DNA from 2 places in the Paenibacillus sp. GCM10027630 genome. Region 1 is predicted to be linked to the other one. Evidence: riboswitches for the same ligand, from Rfam matches in the RefSeq annotation. Region 1 holds a riboswitch; the other holds the start of a gene.
The links. Region 1 has a riboswitch for cyclic di-GMP ahead of ACFQ0C_RS20085 (response regulator). Riboswitches for the same ligand answer to the same signal wherever they lie in the genome.
Positions count from the first base shown of each region.

Region 2: another riboswitch for cyclic di-GMP. It lies ahead of ACFQ0C_RS28030 (PilZ domain-containing protein); the one in region 1 lies ahead of ACFQ0C_RS20085 (response regulator).

Region 1 covers NZ_JBHTGY010000038.1:1,757-18,782, forward strand. Annotated here, with positions in the region: gene ACFQ0C_RS20020 (MFS transporter) at 220-1,620, shown strand; gene ACFQ0C_RS20025 (VOC family protein) at 2,245-2,658, shown strand; gene ACFQ0C_RS20030 (DHA2 family efflux MFS transporter permease subunit) at 2,819-4,342, opposite strand; gene ACFQ0C_RS20035 (PadR family transcriptional regulator) at 4,344-4,880, opposite strand; gene ACFQ0C_RS20040 (hypothetical protein) at 5,083-5,235, shown strand; gene ACFQ0C_RS20045 (helix-turn-helix domain-containing protein) at 5,581-6,450, opposite strand; gene fucU (L-fucose mutarotase) at 6,621-7,058, shown strand; gene ACFQ0C_RS20055 (aldo/keto reductase) at 7,082-8,029, shown strand; gene ACFQ0C_RS20060 (zinc-binding alcohol dehydrogenase family protein) at 8,026-9,039, shown strand; gene ACFQ0C_RS20065 (TetR/AcrR family transcriptional regulator) at 9,994-10,728, shown strand; gene ACFQ0C_RS20070 (MBL fold metallo-hydrolase) at 10,743-11,420, shown strand; gene ACFQ0C_RS20075 (hypothetical protein) at 11,469-12,518, opposite strand; gene ACFQ0C_RS20080 (Cof-type HAD-IIB family hydrolase) at 12,712-13,515, opposite strand; gene ACFQ0C_RS20085 (response regulator) at 13,730-14,092, opposite strand; cyclic di-GMP riboswitch class I at 14,208-14,297, opposite strand; gene ACFQ0C_RS20090 (MDR family MFS transporter) at 14,570-16,159, shown strand; gene ACFQ0C_RS20095 (stalk domain-containing protein) at 16,314-17,026, shown strand, end outside.
Region 2 covers NZ_JBHTGY010000057.1:54,406-59,025, reverse strand. Annotated here, with positions in the region: gene ACFQ0C_RS28035 (sensor histidine kinase) at 1-424, opposite strand, end outside; gene ACFQ0C_RS28030 (PilZ domain-containing protein) at 638-1,351, opposite strand; cyclic di-GMP riboswitch class I at 1,519-1,609, opposite strand; gene ACFQ0C_RS28025 (thiol-disulfide oxidoreductase DCC family protein) at 1,793-2,233, shown strand; gene tadA (tRNA adenosine(34) deaminase TadA) at 2,465-2,902, shown strand; gene ACFQ0C_RS28015 (hypothetical protein) at 2,916-3,281, opposite strand; gene ACFQ0C_RS28010 (LiaF transmembrane domain-containing protein) at 3,339-4,001, opposite strand; gene ACFQ0C_RS28005 (hypothetical protein) at 3,998-4,620, opposite strand, start outside.

The sequences.
Region 1 (17,026 bases):
AAAAACAACAGCTGGCTTCGTAAGCTAAGGCTAGGTTATTGTGTTAGAGTAATTGACATCAGTTGCGTATACTGGCACAAGCCCGAGTATTTGGTACTAAACCTTATGCAGGAGTGGAAGGTTTTATTCTAAATAAAGCTTTCCATACCGATTGATAGGAATATCTTATTACGATAAGGTAGCCACTATATAAAAAAAGATAGGAATAGGAGTGAATTTATGCTGGACGCTTCAAATGCTTCACCGAGTGCTAACAGTTCATCGCTTGATTTACGCAAAACGGCACCATGGATTATATTTATCATTTTTTTCGCTGTTCTGAACGAGACGGTGTTTAATGTTTCCACGCCGAATATCGCTGCGCAGTACGGGTTGACTCCGTCGGGCGTCAGCTGGGTATTGACCACCTTTATTATTTTTTTCGGAATAGGCTCCGTCATTTACGGTAAGCTATCCGACATTTACAGTCTGAAGAGGCTAATTGTCATTGGGATTGTTGTTTACAATGTCGGATCGATTCTGGGTATTCTGTGCCAGTCCTGGTACCCGATGGTTATTGTGGCTAGAGCGATACAAGGAGCTGGCGCATCAGCCATTCCCGCGTTAATCATGGTTGTAGTTGCCAGATATTTTTCTGCAGAGGACCGGGGCAAAGTATTCGGTATTCTGAATTCCGCTGTAGCATTTGCCGTTGGGGTAGGTCCGGTTATCGGAGGCTTTATTTCATCCGCTTATCACTGGTCTTTCTTGTTTCTGATACCCTTGATTACGCTCATATCGATCCCGTTTTTCCGGAAGGTGCTTCCTGATGAAGAGGTTCGCAGCGGAAAGGTAGACATACCGGGAGCTTGCTTGATCGGCTTCGGACTTGCATCTTTAATTTTATTTTTCACCATACCTCACTGGTATTACCTGACGGCCAGCCTGGTGCTGCTCGTTTGGTTCATCATTCACATCCGCAGAGTCGACCAGCCTTTTATCGAACCTGATTTGCTTAAAAACAAGCTGTTCCGCAGCGGTTTGATTGTTGGATTTATTCTATTTTGTACCGTGATGGGAATTATGTTTATCATGCCGTTAATGCTAAGCGGATTAAAGGGGCTGAGTGCAAGTGCTATAGGCTGGATTCTGTTTCCAGGGGCTATCAGCGCTGTAGTGTTTGGACCGATTGGCGGAGGCTTGGCGGATAAACGGGGCAATAACTTTGTAGTTGCTGTCGGAATTCTGCTGCTGACGGTCAGTCTGCTGTTGATTTCTTCCTTGCTCGGTTTTAACGCCTGGTTGATGTCGGCAGCACTGGTACTTATGTATATCGGATTTTCGTTCATTCAAACTGCATTGGCCAACAGTGTATCCTTAACATTGGAAATGAATCAGACGGGCGTAGGGATGGGCTTATTCAATCTGGTCGGCTTCATTTCGGGAGCTGTAGGAACCGCCTTGGTCGGCAGAGTATTGGATGAAAAGCTGTTGAATTTCCCTGTTAATCCTTTAGTTAGGCAAAACGAAGCCCATCTGTACAGTAATTTGCTCCTTGTATTCGTTATTGCCATAATTGTTGGAGCCGTAATTTTCTATAAAAGCTATGGGATGATCAAATTCAAAATGAAACCCTCCTGATGTGTTGACTCGGACGGTGGAAAGACGTAGGAAGAAATTGGGAACGCAAATGATGTTTTTTCGGAACAGTTGACGGCTGCGGGTTTTTATAACAAAGATATTGGATATTTAGGCTTCCGATATTATATGGATTACGGGCCATGCATTTATGGACCAAAGATCGTGGAAAGTCATGGGAAAGGCTCTCCGTCACGCTGCCGGAAAAGTTTAACGAATACAGGAAGAACCCTCTCACGCCTATATTTAACGGGAGAGATGGCCTGTTTCTAATGCCGTAAGAGATCAGGAACTCAAAGACATTGGATCATTTATCTAACAAGCAAAGATGGCGGTCTAACATGGATTTATGATGAATCTTTTGACAAACTAGAAAGTTACAATTAAGCGAAAAAAGCGGCCATTCACGACAAAGGCCACTAATTCAACAACAAATGCCGATCCTAGGACCCTATTTTTTATCGGGAATGGGTTATAAATCGCAAGAAAAGTTGAATAACAGCAGCAATCTGCCATCAGCTTGGCAGGTTATATTTACCTGACGTATAATTGGGTATATATAGTTGAATGATACTATATGAAAAAAAGGTCAGTTTGTATCCAAATTTAATTCTAGGAGTGAAGAAAATGGCTATTGATGTTTATATGAATTTTAATGGCAACTGTCGTGAAGCGGTAGAATATTATGCGCAGGTTTTTGGCGTAACCAATCCGCAGATTATGTCCTTTGAAGAAGCACCGCCTCACCCGGACTTCACCCTACCAGAAGAAGCTAAAAATTTAATTATGCATGCACGGCTTGACATCCTTGGTAGTACTGTAATGTTCTCTGATGTTTTTCCGGGGATGCCTTTTGTTGCAGGTAACAATATAACCCTATCAATTGTTATTAATGACGTGGAGGAAATTAAATCTTTATTTAATAAACTGAAAGATGGCGGTACTGTAGGTATGGAGCTTCAGGAAACATTCTGGAGTAAATGCTATGGCAGTCTAAAAGATAAATTCGGAATCGGATGGCAATTTAATTTAGCGGAATAAATGAAACAGTTACTGATTAAGAACCTATAAAAAAGATATAGACTTTTCCTCTAAATAAACTGGTACCCATTCGCTAACACTTTTTTCAAAGTGTCCAGTGTATGGGTACCAGTTTAAAAGAAGAAAAGATTTTATATCTTTTTTTTGCTTTCACCAAATTTTACACATGCGAAGCACTGGATGGTTGTCTTTTTGTGGAATCCAGTCTGCTGGCTCCTACAAACATGGCTGTAACCAAACCTATACTGCCAACACAAATGCTGAGTATAAAGCCGTGATTAATGGCGGTACCTAACGCCTCCTGAAGAAACCTCCGGATTTGCGGGTCGATTGTACCTCCAGCACGCATCAATAGTTCGGGATTAGCTAATAAGCTGATTTTATCGTCAGGAATACCGACTTTGACCGCACCCTCCGTTATTAATCTATATAAATTGTTATTTACGATTGTCGCCATAATCGAAGCGCCTAATATGCCGCCAATATTTCTCCAGAAGCCAACGATGGATGAGCTTACGCCCATGTATTTGGGATCAACATTTGCAGCAATAGCGCTCTGCGCAACACTCATTAAAGGCCCTACTGCACCCAATCCCAGCAAAATCATAAGAGCGATCATATAACCGCTGGAAACATCAGCGCTAACGACAGATAGCAGCGATGCAACAACGATGGTCATGAGCATACTGATAAGCATTAGAGTACGGAAGGTGAATTTCGACTGCAAGAAGCCGAATAGTATAGCTCCTGCAATTAACGAAGCCATCATGGGTGTCAATACGCCATTAGAATTGCTATTACCTAATACCCCAACCGTAAAACTGGGCAGATAAGTAATCGCCGAGAACATGAGTACACCTTGGCAGAAGCAAATGATGCTTGTTCCCAATACCATCTTATTTTTGAATAGGGTTAGCGGGAGTACTGGCTCTGCTGCATTCCGCTCAACTAGAATAAACAAAGTCCCGATTACAGCTGATATGGCGAACAAGCTGATTTCCTGCCATGAGCTCCAAGCATAATCCTTGCCTCCCCATTCAAGAGCAAGCATTAGTGAAACGGTTGTAATGATCAGAAATAATGTTCCTATATAATCTATTTTCGGTTTGCGCTCTGAACGAGTTTCCTTTAAAGCAAACATCAAAACAATCATAGAGGCCAGGCCGATCGGTACGTTAATATAGAAGTTCCATCTCCATCCCAAATGCCCAGCAATAAAACTGCCCAGCTGCGGTCCCGCAACGGAAGAGAGGCCAAAGATCGCCCCGAATACGCCTGACATTTTTGCTGCATCCTTCGGATCTTTAAATATTGTGTAAATAATAGTGAAGCTAATCGGAAATAAAGCACCGGAGCCAATGCCTTGAATGACACGAAACCAAATGAGCTGGTCGACATTCTGAGCAATTCCGCATAATGCAGAACCGATAAGAAACATGGCGATTCCAATCATGTAGAACATCTTCCTGCCGAATAAATCGGACATTTTTCCAAATACTAGCATCGTGCTTGTTGCCGCCAGCATATAGGCCGTAAATATCCAGCTTATTTTATCAAAAACATTAAAATCCTCGCTTAATTTGTTAATGCATGATGCAACAATTGTATTATCCAAGGATGACATTAATAATCCAAGTGCCATGGCAAGAATAATGAGCTTATTATTTGAGCCTGATCCGGTCACATTAACCCCTCGCTTCTTGTTCTAATTGTTCCATTTGTTCTAATCCTTCACGGATTATTTCCAATTTAACGCTATATTCCTTGATCCCAATTTGGATGCATATGTTCTGGGTCGGATGGATTTGATCTTTATAAAGTGAATACTTCTTGTTTAACTGCTCTAACTGCTTCTCTGTATGCTGCTGCACCTGCTTCAACCAGACAATGACCTTGTCATACCCCACAAAGCGGCCAAAATAAAGCCTCATCAAAAAATCCGATTTCAAGCTATCAGCTTCCAGAGGACTATCCAGATAAGAGCTGAACTGCTTTCTTCCGTTCTCCGTTATGGTATACACAATTTTATTAGGTTTACCGTCTTGAGGTACATTTTCCTTGGTTAACAACTCCTCTTTCTCCATCCGATGCAGCATAGGGTAAATCGTTCCGTAGCTGGAGCTGTAGAAGTAAGAGAATAGTTCTTCAAACAATTGTTTGATTTCGTAACCGGATAACGAACGCTCCATAAGCATCCCGAGAATAACATCTTGACTGTTCATGAAAGAGCCTCCTAAAAGTTTTCCAAATGAGAAACTAAACTGACATTATTTTCTATAATGTTTCGTTAGTTAATATATCAGTTCGATATATATCATGTCAATATATAAAATCTTTTTTTCAAATAGTATGGACACTCGCACAATGCAGGACTTATCTCGAATCGAATAGGGTTTGTTATTAGAGGTTAGAACGAGGAAAAGAATGAGGGAGAGAATGGATGATGCTGACGTTGCCACCTGGATTTCTTTGGATGCCGGCGATAATGTAGGAGGGACGCTATGGCGCTTTGGCGTCGAAGTAATCGAGGTACATGTGCCTGGAAATGAAACTAAACTTAGCCCCTATAGCTCATAGCTGTAGGGGTATTTTTCTATGGTTTTGAGGTTTGGGATAAGCATGGTCATCACTAAATTGGCGGTTGAGGGAACTGGGATGCGCTATTTCGATCTGCACACGTGTTCATTTATGTGAAACGGAACAAGGATCCCTTATTTCTTTGAAATGTGGGATTTTAACCGATCAGGGGCGCAATAACGCATCGTGGTTCCGCTACTTCATGAAATAGCAGGTGTGCAAGACATTTAGCGGAACGACGTTCCGCAGGAGATTGGGCGAGTGGGAGAGCGGACGAGTAGGAAAGCAGGAGAGCAGTGGGCAGATCCAGATCCCTGGACAGCAGCTGGGCGCCCTGTTTTGTCGCTAAATTTTCTTGGCCGTTCTGCGGTACGCTGCTGGTGTTATGCCAAGCACCCTTTTAAACATGCGGTGAAAATGAGGTAATGTTTCGAAGCCGCACATTTCTGCGATAAGGCTGATGTTGTGATCGGTAATGTTCAGTAGCTCCTTGGCTCTTATGATTCTTTTCGTCATGATGTATTCCGTCAGGTTCATTCCGATTGTCTGCTTAAAAACGCGGCTGAAGTGCGCAGGTGTAACGGATGCTTTGCGGGAAACTGTAGATAATCCGATATCATTAAATAGATGGTCATCGATATAAAGCAGAATTTCCTTCATCCAATTTGGTCCGATTGATGAATCAACAGCATTTTGGCCGTCATTCGGCCCGGTTTGCCGATTCAGGAGAAGCAGGATGGTTTGAAGCTGGAGCACAATGGCTTGCCTGTATCCGAGACTTGAAGCTTGTATTTCATGGTGAATAAGCTCAATACTTAGTTCAAGATCCTGCTGCTGCTGCTGCATAAGCTCGAATTTATAGTTTTTCTGTTTCCTCTGCTGTTCGAAGCAATGAAGATAAGAGAAGGAGTCACCGAAAGAGGCGTGTTGAACCAGTATGGGGCTAAAAAAGATAGCCGTAGAGGTAACAGGATCGTCTTTATCTGGCAATGCCCGATGGATCGTATTTCCGGGAATTGCAAAGAGATCTCCCTGCCGCATGTCATAGATCGTTTGATCAATAAATAAGGTCCCTGCCCCGCTGTATACGTAGACAAGCTCGTACCAATCGTGAATATGGTCGGGAAGCTCGGTTTGTGTACTCTTGGTGCCTCTGTATACGAACGAAAATGGAAATGTGCTGTTGGAGTCGAATTGTTTTCGAATTGGATTCATAATTAATCTCCTAAGGTAAGAAAAAACCTTGCATCTATAAGTAGATCATGGTTAAAATGATAGCAAAAAAGAGTATAAATTTGCAAGGATAGGTTATTTTTTAATTATTATTTGTTGGTAAAATAGAGTTAAGGTATGAATGAATTCTTTCATGAGAGGAAGGAATGTAAATGCTGATCGGAATTCCCAAATTGATTTCACCTGAACTGTTAAAAATAATGATGGAGATGGGGCATGGAGATGAGCTTGTTCTAGCAGACGCCAACTTTCCGGCAGCAAGTATCGCGCAGAGGCTGGTTCGCTGTGATGGGCATCCGATTCCGGAATTGCTGGAGGCCATTCTTCAATTATTTCCATTGGACACCTACGTGGAGCATACAGCGGCGCTGATGGACAAGGTTCCTGGGGATACAGTTGAAACTCCTATTTGGAAGCGGTACCAAGATATTCTGAAAAGCCATACTTCTCTGGAAGAGCCCTTTGAATATGCGGAGAGATTTGCATTTTACGAGCGAGCCAAGAAGGCTTATGTCGTAGTCGCTACAGGCGAGGGAGCGCAATACGCAAACATTATTTTGAAAAAAGGTGTCATTAAGCAGCAGGGCTGAGCCTGTGAGGGAGAGTGAGCAGCTTGCAATACAGAAAACTGGGCAAGACCGGATTGGATGTATCCATCCTGAGCTATGGGGCGTCTTCGCTAGGAAGTGTTTTTCGGGATGCTAATGAAGAAGAGGGAATCCGAACGGTGCATTCCGCAGTAGATCAAGGTATTAATCTTATCGACGTTTCACCATACTACGGACTGACTAAGGCAGAAACGGTACTTGGCAAGGCAATTAAGCAGCTTCCACGTGACCGATTCCTATTATCTACAAAAGCAGGCAGATACGGTGCGGATACGTTTGATTTCTCGGGCAAACGGATCATCAGCAGCATCGAAGAAAGCCTGCAGCGTCTGAACACGGATTACGTGGATATGCTGTTTCTGCATGATATTGAGTTTGTCAGCTCGAAACAAATTGTAGAAGAGGCTATTCCGGCACTTCATCAATTGAAGGAGCAAGGAAAGATCCGGTATTTCGGTATTTCCGGCTTACCGGTGCAGCTATTTGAAACGATGCTTCCTCAAATCGAGGTTGATGCGATTTTATCCTATTGCCATTATTCGCTAAACGATACATCGCTTTTAAGCTTATTGCCGCTCATTGAGCAACAACAAATTGGCCTTGTCAACGCATCACCGCTATCGATGGGGCTGTTGGGAACAAGAGTCGCACCTGAATGGCATCCGGGAAGTCGAGAGTTGAAGGACATTTGCCGAAAAGCAGCTGAGCATTGTGTAAGCCGAGGAGCGGATATCGCTAAGCTGGCTGTGCAGTTTTCGACAAGCAACGAACAGATTCCAACCACACTGGTCAGTACAGCGAATCCGGATAACATCAGCAAAAACATTGCCTGGACAGAAGAACCAATCGATGAAGAATTGCTTAAGGAGGTGCTTGCTATTTTGGCACCGATTCACAACCAGACATGGGTTAGCGGCAGACCTGAGTATAACGAGAAGGAGGCAATATCATGAGGGGTATTGTATGTGAGGAAATTGAAAAGTTTAAGCTTGTCGAGATGAAGGAGCCGTCTTTGGCAGCTGGTGAGGCGATAGTTCGCATTCGAAGAATCGGTATTTGCGGTACGGATCTGCATGCTTATAAAGGCAATCAGCCCTTTTTTTCTTACCCACGTGTGCTCGGACATGAGCTCGCTGGTGTAATCGAAGAAGTTGGACCCAATGAAGCTGGACTGCAGGTTGGCGATCAAGTAGGGATTATCCCTTATATGCAATGCGGGACATGTATCGCTTGCCGCAATGGCAAAACCAATTGTTGCACCGACTTGAAGGTGCTTGGCGTACATAGTGATGGAGGAATGAGAGAGCTATTGTCCGTACCTGTTACTCACTTAATTCAGACGAACGGACTTACACTTGATCAAACCGCCGTATTGGAACCCCTTAGTATTGGTGCACATGCTGTAAGAAGATCGGAGCTAAAAAGCGGTGAGACCGTGCTTGTAGTTGGAGCAGGACCCATTGGACTGGGAGTTATGGCATTCGCAAAGCACCGCGGCGCGCAAGTCATTGCTATGGATATCAATGATGAACGGTTAGCCTTTTGCCAGAAATGGGCGGGAGTCGATCATGCGGTCAATGCGCTGAATCAGCCTAAGAAGCAGCTGGCTGCAATTACCGGGGGTGATTTCCCGACGGTAGTATTTGATGCGACAGGAAATCTGCGTTCCATGACGGACTCCTTCGGGCTTGTTGCTCATGGAGGAAAGCTGGTGTATGTGGGATTGGTAAAAGCGGATATTAGCTTTAATGATCCTGAGTTCCACAGGCATGAATTGACGCTGCTGGCTAGCCGGAATGCAACCAAGGAAGATTTTGACAACGTTATGGAGGCAGTAAAAAGCGGAAGCATCGACGTAGGGAGCTACATCACCCATCGAGTACCGTTTGAACAAATGATTGAGCATTTTGACAGCTGGCTCAAGCCGGAGACCAAAGTGATTAAGGCTATGGTGGAGTTGTAGTCATTTGGTGTATCACAGCAGACAGCCATATAGGTTCTGCACATTGAATTATACGTACAAACGGGGCTGTACCAAAAGACATTTTGAGACAACCCTTCATTGCAAAAGAGCCCTCAATTCCACTTTAATAGTTGAAGGCTCTTTTTGCACATTCTTGTGTATTCAGTGACGCATAAGATGAGGTCGCTTTCCAACGCTTGCTAATCGCGGGTATCGGGTTCATGGCTCGTGGTTCGGTTAAGGCTTTGCATGGCAGTATTGCGCACTCCGTGCAATTATCAGGAAAATGTCAAGTTAGTTACTCCGAAAATAGCGTTCCAAGTCTTATAGCTGGAATTTCTCCTGCTAATTCTACGTATTTTGGCTGATATCCACCCTGGATTAGCGTGAGGATTTCCATCTATTTCTTTTCTTTCCGCAGCGGCCCCGACAAATCATGGCCTCCTCTAGATTGAAAGCAGCCTTTGAACATCGCTTCTCGCCCCATCACTTAAGCAACATCCAAAAAGCGGCCGAACTCATTTTTGGATTTTTAAACCCCCACTCTGAGGGGAATTTTCCTACAAAAAAGACGCTTCCATTTCCGCTTACATAGTGGTTTTGGAGGCGTATTTGTTCATAATTTGGAACTGATTCATTCACTGATACCCTTTTGGGACAGCCTCGTTATTTTATTTCTATGGATAGTACCACCTGGACAGAAAGACCGGATAGGTGCTAGTTTAAAGGGTTACACTACCGCTCAACGGGATCAATCATTTATCGCAGCTCTTTTTGTTAACTTTCATTAACCTATATGGTTATCTTCACTGCCTGTACCGAGTTGGGATTCAGCCTTATTCTTATGGACTGACAAGCTTTTTGAGATAGAAGTTGAAATTTTTATAACCAACGGTTATTATATTAACATAGGTTACTAACCGTTGGTTATAATTGTAGTGAGGGGGCTATTAGTTGGAATCAATAAAGAAGTCCAAGCAAGAGCTTCGTTCGGAAGAAACGAAGCGAAGCATTGCCGAAGCGGCAGGCAAGTTGTTTACAGAGCGAGGTTACGATACTGTAACAATGCGAGAAATTGCCAAAGAAGCTAATTGCTCGCATACAACGATTTATTTGTATTTTAAGGATAAGGAGGCATTGCTGGAGCAGCTGGCTATTCCGCCTTTGCAAACCTTGGAGGCTGCATTTCTTTCGGTTATGAATGAAAAGTCGTTAGACCCAACGGGGAAGCTCTTGGAGATCAGCCGACATTTCCTCCGCTTTTGTCTATCCCATAAAAGCATGGTCACAGTCATATTCAATGTAAAGTCCGTGCGTGTTGATGAAGTGAACCCGGCAGGTGAGGTAAACCAACTGCGCAATCGTTTGTTCAGCCACCTGACCGAAAGCGTCAACCGGATTATTCCGGCAGAGACATCGGAGGCGCGGATCAATCACAGCCGGGTGTATTTTTTCGTGATGAATGGAATGGTTAGTACTTATTTGAATAGCGAGGAACCGTTAGAGCCGCTGCTGGAGCGCATCATTCCATTATTGGATCAATCCATAGAGATTGTGCTGCTAGGCATAAAGCATAAGCTTGAACAAGTGCAGAACCCGTTGAAAGGACAAACGAAAGGTCAAAAAGATAAGGAGAAGTCCAAGAAAGATAAGAAGCAGAAGGTTAAAAAATCCAAAATTGAGGGATAGGGGAGTTGAAAATAATGAAAATCACACAAATATCGGAGCATATTTGGAAATGCACCATATGGATAGTTATTCCAATTAGTGTATGGATTGTGAAGTCAGAACGTGGTCTGACCTTGGTGGATGCTGGAATTCCATGGATGGCGGGCGGTCTGTTGAAACAGATAAAGGCATTGAATCTGCCGCTGGAGCGGATAGTGCTAACCCACGGACATTCTGACCATACCGGCAGCATCAAAAAAATACGCGAAACACATCGAGTTCCGGTTTACGCACATGAAGCAGAAATTGCTTATATGGAGGGACAATTGCCATATCCGGGGCGTAAAAAAGCGCAAATGTCCGTTGAGCCCGGGATTGTCGAGCCTCTCGATATGCAATCGATTGGCGGATTGGTTCCTTATCTGACGCCAGGTCACTCGCCGGGTCATATTGCCTACTACCATGAGCAGGATCAAGTTTTGCTGGCAGGAGATTTGTTTACAACCAAGCGCGGACAGCTGAAGCAGCCGATGGCAAGTTTTACTGCGGATATGGAGCAAGCTGTGGAGAGTGGTGCCATTGTTGCTCAGCTGAAGCCCAAGCTTGTTAGCATATGCCATGGCGGTGAAGTCCAGCTTCCGCATCAGCAGTATGAAGCTTACAGACGCAGATGGACGGAGAGCCAGGCTGGGCAGGCTAAAATTCGCCGCTGAATTTTAAGATCGGGCAATGTCGCTTCCCCGCATTTGAATTATCGCAGATTAGCCCAGATATGAATCGGTTTGCTTTTCAATCTCACGGACAAATGTCTCAGGCTCATCTAACGCCAAAAAAATCTTGGTCACCTTACGTGGTAAAAACAGCAAGCCTTCCACAGTAATCGGTTCCTTCAACTCTATACGGATATTGGGTGCGGCCAAGAGAGGTAAAGCTGCATCCCGCTGCTCCTCTTTTTCCAGCTGATATTCAAGTGCGGTTGCTGTATGGGCAATCAGCTGAAGGGGGACATCCGCCTGAATCCGTAATCCGTACCTGAGCTTTAGTATACCGTCTTGGAGCTTAACGGGCTGCAAGACAGAGGCACGGTAGTCACTCCAGATCAAAGCCAGCAGCCAAAAGTCGGAGATACTCAAAATCCAGGCTGCCCAATCAGACCACTGCTGAACCAGAAAGTGAACACAAATGCCTTCGATGATGAGGATTTTGGAAAGAATTGCTGCATAGAGCCTTTGACTGGTCTTCCTATAGTAGGAAAATTCAACGGAATGCTCGAGTTTAGCTAGCGTCTTTCTTTTCCACGAAAATAAAAGGTAATAGGCTGCACTGACATCATGAAGCAATAAGGAGGCCAGCTTGCCTCTTCCAATCGTTTCGTGTACCGCCTTGCGAAGCGCTTCTCCAGTATTAGCTTCTTCACGAGCAACCTGCCTAAAGCACCGGAAGAAACGGTATAAAATCCTGACCTCATAGGCAATAAAAGTAACCTCAACAGCAATGATTAGAAGCTCTATAGGCCATATCCCATTCCATATATGATTGCGCATTGAGACAGGAAGAACAAGCCATGCTGCCAACCCACCTAGCAAAGGCAGGGGGAGTACCTTGGAGATGGATTTTCCTTTGCCCCGTAACATACATAACCAATAGAGAAAAGGAATTACCAGCATACAATCGAACATAACGGCATAGACGAGCAGCCAATCTTTCTCGTTAATCGATGAGGTTCGTACAACTGTCAGGTCTGCTGCTAATATAAGAAATGTAAGTGCGATAAACCAGAGAGTAGATCGTTGGAGTTTGTGGACAGTCACATAAATCCCTCCTTAATTAACTGACTTATAATTCCATTATAAGGGTTATCCCAAGAATATAATGTACCCGGATATCCCACAGAAATGACGATTTTATGGCGGACGGATTGAATATTAAAAATGAAAAAGCCGTGATTCTCCTTTAGCAGGAAATCACGGCTTATTACTCTTTATTTATAAGAGCAGCTTTCCCTTAAAGGGAAGTCTGAAGCACGAATTTTTCAACGACATGCTTGACGCCGTCTTCGTTATTGCTGAGCGTAATATAGTCGGCTATCTTTTTAAGTGAGTCTACCGCATTGCCCATCGCCACTCCGAATCCGGCAGCTTCCAGCAGCTCATGGTCATTCCAGCTGTCGCCGATTGATATAACCTCGGACATATCATAGCCGTATTGACCGGCCAAGTAACGGAGCGCATCGCCCTTCGTACCCTCGTGATGGATGATCTCCAGAAAATGAGGCTTGGACTTCGTAATATGTACCAAATGTCCGATTTCCTTGCGAAGCTCAATAGCAATTTCATCAAGCTTGGCGGGATCATCAATTATTAGCAGTTTGGTAGAAGGCTTGTCAGCCAGCTCTTTGAAATTCGGATACACGGTAAAAGGAATTTTGGAAAGCGCGGCGTAAGCTTCGATTTTTTCATTGCGCTCTTTCGCATACAGAATGTCGTCAAAATACGTTTGCAAATGCAGATCGTTGCGCTCACAGTAATCAAAAAGGTAGTGGGCTGCTTCTACAGGCACAGATCGTTCGTATAAAATTTTGCCGTCTATGGCATTTTTCACTAGAGATCCTTGATAGGTAATCAAAGGAACATTCAGCCCCAGCTGGGAGGCCAGCTGCTTCGCTGAAGCGTACATCCGTCCGGTAGCCAATGTAACCGTAACTCCTTGTGCTAATGCTTGCTCCAGAGCTTGCTTGGTGCCTGCCGTAATTTCTTTCTCATCATTAATTAGCGTATCGTCAATGTCGATTGCCAGCATTTTATACATCGTTTATCCACTCCTGTAATTTATGTCTATGGCTACCATTATACCTTAGATTAATGCGCGGATTAACTGTTATTTTCTCTGAGCAGTATCTTTATAAAAAATATCAGCTATATGGAGACCGTATTGTGAAGATTTATTGATGTTTATTTGGTTCACAGCTAATTGTATATTCAAGGGTTCCCTGTAAACAAGTGTAGATGTCATGGCATGGGCATCATATCTTCAGCGCTCTTTGTATAGCTTCTGCTACCCTGTCTTTATCAAAAGGCTTCACAATAAAATCACTAGCTCCAATGGAGATGGCTTCAATAACAATAGATTGTTGCCCCATTGCAGACACCATAATTACTTTGGCGTCACTCTTGTAGCTTTTAATCTCCTTTAATGCAGTAATACCGTTCATCTCCGGCATAGTAATATCCAGCGTAATCAAGTCAGGAGAATGCTGGATGAATAGAGAAACTGCCTCAAGCCCATTCGAAGCTTCGGCAACAATTTCATGCCCTAAATCTAAAAGAATGTTCTTAATCATCAATCGCATAAACATAGAATCATCTGCAATCATTAGTCTAGCCATATTTTTATCACCTTTCAGGGGTCTACTTATTAACATTTCTAGTAGGCGGATTGATTCGTTCACACAAGAAAAACCCCCCTTATAAGATGAACAAGGGGAGTTGTTGATCCCTTCCTTCGGCAGCTGGCAAGCTTAGCGAATGATTTCGCCTTAGCCCCTAATAGCTTTGCGTCACTAATTTTCATTAGTTTTGCTCTTATCGTATATACAGAAGAATTACTATCCATTTTTTTAAAAGTATATCATTCTTATTGCTGGTAATAAAGGACTAGACGGAAATGCCGGTGATAAAGTTCTATTGACAAAGTACTAGCGTTTGAGTGCTGACAATTAAAGTCATAAATGCGAATAATTATTAAGGCAGTTACTCAAAATAAGTTTTGAAAATTTATATATTTTATATCTCGCTAAAATAGGTTGCCTACCTAACGATAATTCCGACAGCCAGGCATGAGAACAATAGAAAAGAGGCAGCGAATGGACAACCTGTCACAAAAGCAGAAAGTTATCGTTATGATCGCCTTATTGGCATCGATGTTTTTTGCAGCCATTAATCAAACGCTTGTCAGTTCAGCTATGCCAAGAATTATTTCTATGCTGGGCGGCATGGATTATTATTCTTGGGTTATTACGATTTATATGCTGACATCTACAGTTGCTACAATTCTGGTAGGTAAGCTATCGGATATTTACGGGCGTAAACCATTCTTGTTATCCGGGATTGTCGTTTTTATGATAGGTGCCTTTCTTACGGGACTATCCACCAATATATTTCAGATGATCGCTTATCGCGGCATTCAGGGCTTAGGCGGCGGAGTTTTGATGTCGGTTACAACAATGGCCGTTGGTGATTTATTTATGCCCCGTGAAAGAGCGAAATGGACAGGAGTCATGATGTCTATTTTCGGTTTTTCGAGTGTTATTGGACCGACTTTAGGTGGTGTGATGATAGATCATATGGATTGGAAATGGTTGTTCTGGGCGTTTTTGCCTCTGGGAATTGTTGCTTTCGTAATGATCTTGCGGATGTTTCCAAAGGTGCCACGTGTTGAATCGGAATCGATTGATTATTGGGGCTCGTTATTTTTGTCACTTTCCATTATTGCGCTTTTATTAGGCTTTTCTTGGGCGGGGTCCAAATATTCTTGGGGTTCCATACAGATTATTGGTCTTTTAATAATGGCGGTAATCTTCGCAGTTATCTTGGTTCTTATTGAACGTAAAGCGAAAAGCCCCGTAATGCCGCTGCATCTTTTTAAAAACTGGATCATCACGAATTCCAATCTTGTTGGTTTTCTTATGAATGCTGGAATGATGGGCGCTATGGTATACTTGCCCTTTTTTGTACAAGGGGTTAAGGGCTTAAGTCCGACCCAATCAGGGTTTGTTAACATGCCTATGTCATTGACGATGGTCGTATTGAGCAGTATGTCCGGACGATGGATATCCAAATCGGGTAAATATAAGCGGTATGCAATCGCTGGTATCTCCTTCATGGTTATCGGTATGCTAATGATGACATTTATGAACAGTATTGCATTAGCTGTAGCGAGTATGTGCGTGTTCGGTGTGGGATTGGGTTTAGGTATGCCAGTTTTTACACTCGTCGCTCAAAATGCAGTCCCGATAAACCAGTTGGGTGTAGTAACGGCTACGGCAACCCTGTTTAGAAATCTGGGAGGAACGATAGGGATCGCCGTGTTCGGTTCCATCATGACCTCTATACTTAAAAGAAATCTGGAAGAAACGATCGCTTCAGGAAAAGGTGTGAATTTATCTCAATTAGATCCTGAGCATGCGAGACAATTGGCACCTTTTTTAAATCCGCAAGTTTTATTGGATCAACCCAAATTGAAAATAATTCAGGCCTCACTACCGGCAGAACTTCAATCTTATTTTGCACAACTGATGGATATGCTCCGTGCTGTATTGAGCGAAACGTTGTCCACTGTATTTCTTAGCGGGGCCGGGTTATTGATTTTGGCACTATTGCTGGTTTTCTTTCTTAAGGAAATACCGCTTCGCTCCTCTGAGAAAGTTGAAGCACCGCAGGAGGAACCAGTGTAAAGGCTTAATAGAGAATGCTCAAAGCTGCTGGCCCTTATTGGGTGAGTGGCTTTTTCTTTTGCGTATAAGTAGAAAATGAACCAGCCCGAGCAACCTTGCAGTCCCTCGTGCGTCTAATTGTATAAAATGGAAGCATTGAGACGAGGTGGATGTATTGGTTAAGTTCTTACAAAAGGCAGCGCTCCCGCTGCTGATTAGCGCCGCGATGCTCACAGCTGTGCCGCTAGGAGCATCGGCGCAGCAGATTGTACCGGATCAACGTACGCAAGCAGAGATTGATGCTGTCCGGCTTCTGCTCGATCAGGGGGTTGTGAGCGAGAAGGTGGATCAGCTCGGGCCGAAGGCGGAAGTGGCTGCTTATGTGCTGCGCACGAGAAAGCCAGACTTGGAGGCGCTCAATCGGCTGGTGGACGGACTGCTGAAATATGCAGATGGCCAAGGTTACAATGGATCATCAGTCGGCGGGATGCTGGAGCAAAATAATGGTGAGCTCCGTTCATCGCCGGGGGCTCCGCTGGAAGCCAGGATGATGAGCCGCAAGCCAATGGATGTATCATTGAATGGCCAGCCGAGCGTGCTGGCACCTTGGGATGAATACCGAGAGCCGCTTTATTTCGACGATAAGGCGTATTTCCCGCTCTATAGGATGATGACGATGTTAGGCGGAGATGCCAAGTGGAATGGCGTCGATTGGGAAGTGACGGCGATCAGCCCATGGGGAAGCCGCTGGAAAGTGCCGATTGGCGAACGCGAGGTACGCAATGAAGCGGGAGATACGATTGCCACACTATCCGGTCCAGTAGTATTGGCAGACAATCAGGTGCTAGTGCCTTACGATTTTTGGAACACATTGACGGGTTATCGCAT
Region 2 (4,620 bases), on a different contig from region 1:
TGCGTTCAGTGGGGAGCACCTGTCTCGGGACCGCACTGAATACGGAATAGTTGAATTTGGTGTATTTCTGTCCGCTCATCCCGCTGTAGAAATTGACCAGCTTAATCTCCGACCGACTTGAAAACAAATAAGAAAGCTGACGGTCGATATACGTATCCTGATCAAAGCTTGGTTTCTCCAGCCAAAGATAGCTGAGCATGTTAGGGTCATAATACCAGGACACCGACAGCTGATTGAGCTCCTGCAAATATTTTTTCATATTTTCCATGCCAATGTTCATCGTTTTCTGGTTCAGCTCGATCATGTTCTCCTGCAGCGAAGCGGAAGTAGACCGGTATGAAATCAGGTTGGAGCATATAAAAGGAATCGCCGTAGCCAGCAGCGTCCACACCAGCAATTTGACAAACAAGCTGCGCTTGTACATCCGGTTCACCTTTCCTATCCATCCGATTTTATTTAGAAGTGTTTGACCATTATAACAAATTTGGATTCTTAGAAATAAGGTAATATTTGATAGCAAAAAAGGATTATTTTAATGTGCAGCAAGAGGTTATGAAAGGTAAAGCCGCCCGCCGGTTCAAACTTATCTTAAAAAACAAAAAAACCGCCCTTAGGCGGATGTCATTATATATATTCTCTATTTGAACGCTCGCTTAAGCTCTCTTAATTCCTTCTCTTTAAAATACGACTCCACTTGCATTTTCAGCACAAATGCACGGATGGAGGTAGCTTTTTCTGATTCCATATCCACATACCTCGCGCCATAATAGTAACCTTCAAATAAAGTTTCTCGCCGTATGATTTCAGCCACAACGGGCAGCTTAAAGCCCAAATCCAATTCAACCTCAATCGCGAAAGCTCTGCTGAGGTCGAAGTCATCATCATTCAAGGCGAATCCAATCCCGCTAACGCTTATATTTTGAACGGTTAGACCTATGGTGTCCGTCAGATTTTGTTTTTCATCGGTATGGAGCCAGGTAACTGCGTGCAATGAGCCTTTTTGGTTAACCTGAACTCTCGGGCTCTCCCGCTTCTCCACGAACCGACGTTGATTTTGAGGAGGGTTAATGATGATCAGAGCTCCATTATGCTTTGCCACTATTGTAGACAAGAAGGTATAAATGCCTCCTGGTGAGTACACGGTTATTTTCACAGAATCCCCAAGGTTAAAAACCTTATATTCGGGTATTTCCACTTCGATAATATCACCTTCAGCATAAGTAAGAAGTCCGGTTGATACAAACCCATCTTTTTCAACAACGGTTCGGCTGTGAATCAATATTCCTGCAGGACTTTTATACTTCTCATCTTTGTAGTCATAATTTAGGCTCGCAGCTGCAGATCTAGTCATCTTATTCACTCCCGCCGATTATTTTATCTATGTTACAATTAGAAAAGCTTCTTATCGAAGCCCTTTCGATGAAGATCCATTCGTGTCTAAATTGCTTTTCTTGCATAAAAAAAGACTGCCTCCTCAGTGAGAGAAACAGCCTTAGCACACCGTTGTCATACAAAATAATCGGCGGCCAGGCTGTCATAGTCCTTGACATTGGACCTTAGACCCTAAGCTTTGCGTCCTTGCTTTTCAGCAAGTTTGCCTTGAACAATCTGGTTAGAAAATGCCATTCATGTTAGGTAAATTGACCTAAACATTTCATATTTTTATTATACGCTCTAGGGGCAATGAGAATCAATCATCTAATTCGTGATTTAAGTCACATTTAAATATTAATTTATAGTAAATCGCAGGAATTGTTAACTAAAAATTAAATAAATCATAGAAGGTGGTCTCATGATCGACGAAAAAACCTCTAAACACGAACATTCCGATACGAACAGCTACTCTATTGTTCTTTTTGATGGTGTGTGTCGATTTTGTAACGGTTGGGTGCAGTTTCTGATTCGCCAAGATAAAGCCGATGTGTTTCGGTTTTCACCCCTTCAATCTGATTATGCACAGTCCTTGCTCGATTCAACCCGTTCGGCTGATACTGCTCCGGATTCTGTTATTTTGGTTGAAAAAGGGGTCGTCTATACTCGTTCCTCGGCAGTTTTGCACATCTTCAAACGATTGGGCCGCTACTGGGCTCTATTCTATTTATTTATAGCTGTTCCCAGACCCCTCCGTGATGCCGTATATCGATGGATTGCGAAGCGCCGTTATAAGCTGTTCGGTAAGTATGACAGCTGTATGATGCCGACCGAGAATGTAAAACGCAAATTTATCGGATAGCAGCAAATCTGTGATGCTTTACTTCTTGGCCTATATCCACATATGGGGATATCTGTTGGTATAAACCGAGGGGCTTTGCTCATTTATCCCCAGAGCTTTATAATGAAATGTGAACAATAACTGTGTTATCCACAATGTTATCCACAGCATGTTAACAAAACGAATACTTGTTCGTTCTTCACCCCATTTTCGGAACAAAAGAGGTGTACCTTGCAAGATTATATTCCTTATATGAACGAAGCCATAGCCGAGGCACGAAAAGCGGAAGCGCTGCTGGAGGTGCCAATCGGCGCAGTAGTCGTTTGGAACAATCAAATTATTGGACGCGGCCATAATCTTCGCGAAACTACTCTGGATCCACTGGCTCACGCCGAGCTTATTGCTATTAAACAGGCTAGCGACTATTTGCAAGCTTGGCGATTGCTGGACTGCCAGCTATTTGTGACGCTGGAGCCCTGCCCTATGTGCGCGGGAGCGATAGTTCAGTCTCGCATTCCCCAAGTCATCTACGGCACGACAGATCCAAAAGCGGGTTGTGCAGGAACATTGATGAATTTGCTGCAAGAGGAGCGGTTCAATCATAGGGTGGATGTAGTAAGCGGTGTGCTTCAAGAGGAATGCAGCTCGATGCTGACGCAGTTTTTTCGCAGACTACGGGGAAAATCATAAGAAGCAGCTCCGACTAATCCCTTGCTAAATCTATAGTCTCTTCTTTGCTATTCCATTTTATATGCAGCTTAAACCCGGCTTCATCTACATACGGCGTATCCATAGTAGACTTACCGCTTATTTTCAAAGTTGCCGATGAAGCTTCGCTTTTGCCGCTATTGTTAAAATTTTTGCTATCTACAAAGGAATAGCTAGTATCTTTAACAGGTTGATTTTCTTTACCGGTATATCGTATCAAGAATGATTTTACATTAGCTGATTGGTCGACCGAACAGGTGACGCTCCAGTTCTCGCTTTTTCCATTAAACTCTATGGGGCTGGAGCATCCCGTCAACCCTAACACCATCACTATTATCATACCTACTATGAATGTTCTCATAGGCATGACCTCCTTAGTTATCGGATTATGATATCCCCGTACGATTCCATTGTTTACTTACTCAATCATCTCATTATTAGCTCCGCGCACCTCAGCCTGCACATCCTGCGGAAGAACAACAGTAACCGTCATCCACGGGTAGTAGGAATCGAAGCCCCTTCTTTGCGGCAACCGTTTAACTTGCACATACATCGTATCCCCAACGGTGCGTACAGCTACGAACTGCTCCTTCTCCATAGGTTGGATTGCCTCGCCCTGGATAGTACGGCTGCGGTAAGTACCGAACACTTGAAGTGACCGCTCCTGCGATTTATCCACCTTTACAGTTTGGTCCTGTGATTGTACGATAACCTTCTTCACCCCTTCGGCTACCGCTTCCTTCACTGTAGGCAAATCCTTCGTTTCATCAATTGCCCCTATCATCGACCTTACTTCACCCATCAGACCGACTGAAGCGAGCATTGTGAACCCAAGACAACCTATACAAAGCACGCCGACGAATAGGATGCTCATCATATCATAGGAGATGATGCTGTTTTCTTTTCTGGAAAAGGATAAATAGAGGACGATTTCCAAACCCAGCAAAACAAATACGATCGGCCACCACGTAATAAACGCATCAAAAGCCTGCTGCCCCTTCCACTGGGAAATAAACAAAACCACCCCCAGCAGCACCAGAGTTATTCCCATCGAAAGCGTACCCACGCGCCACTTCTTCATCTTTCATCCTTCTTTCTTTTACTTCCTAGCAGCAGCCGTAAACCGCCCCCTATGAGGATGACCGAAACGACGAATGTTTGGAAATATTGATGGAACAGCATCGAAATACGTTCTTTCGGAAATAATCGATCAAGCGCTGTTAGCACAACCTCATCCATTAAATAATACAAACCCAGTCCGAGAAGCACGATTCCGACCCATTTTTGATGATTAACCAGCCAATCTACAAACGGGGTGTCCTTCAGCTCTTCCTCGCGATCCTGCCTTGAAATTTGCTGCAGAGCGTCAAAGAAGCTGTAAAACCACAGAATGGGAATCAGAAATAAGAAAAAGGAAAGCCTCAGCACATCCATAATGTAGATGCAGAACAAAAAGGCGGCCATGAGCTGCAAGCCTCTTTTTTGCAAGCCAAGGTACATGTGGCCCGCTCCAGGGACAATAGATAGAAAGGTAGCTATCATCTTATTTTTTTTGCCGTCTTCGCGGGTTTCTTGAAAATCCTCAAAAATCGTTCGATCCGTCAGCAATTCCCCCCGCTGTTTACGGTTTAGCTGCTGGATGCAGTCGAACAGGCAATAAATCCAAATGATTGGCAGCGCGCCGAGAAAAACGAAAAATC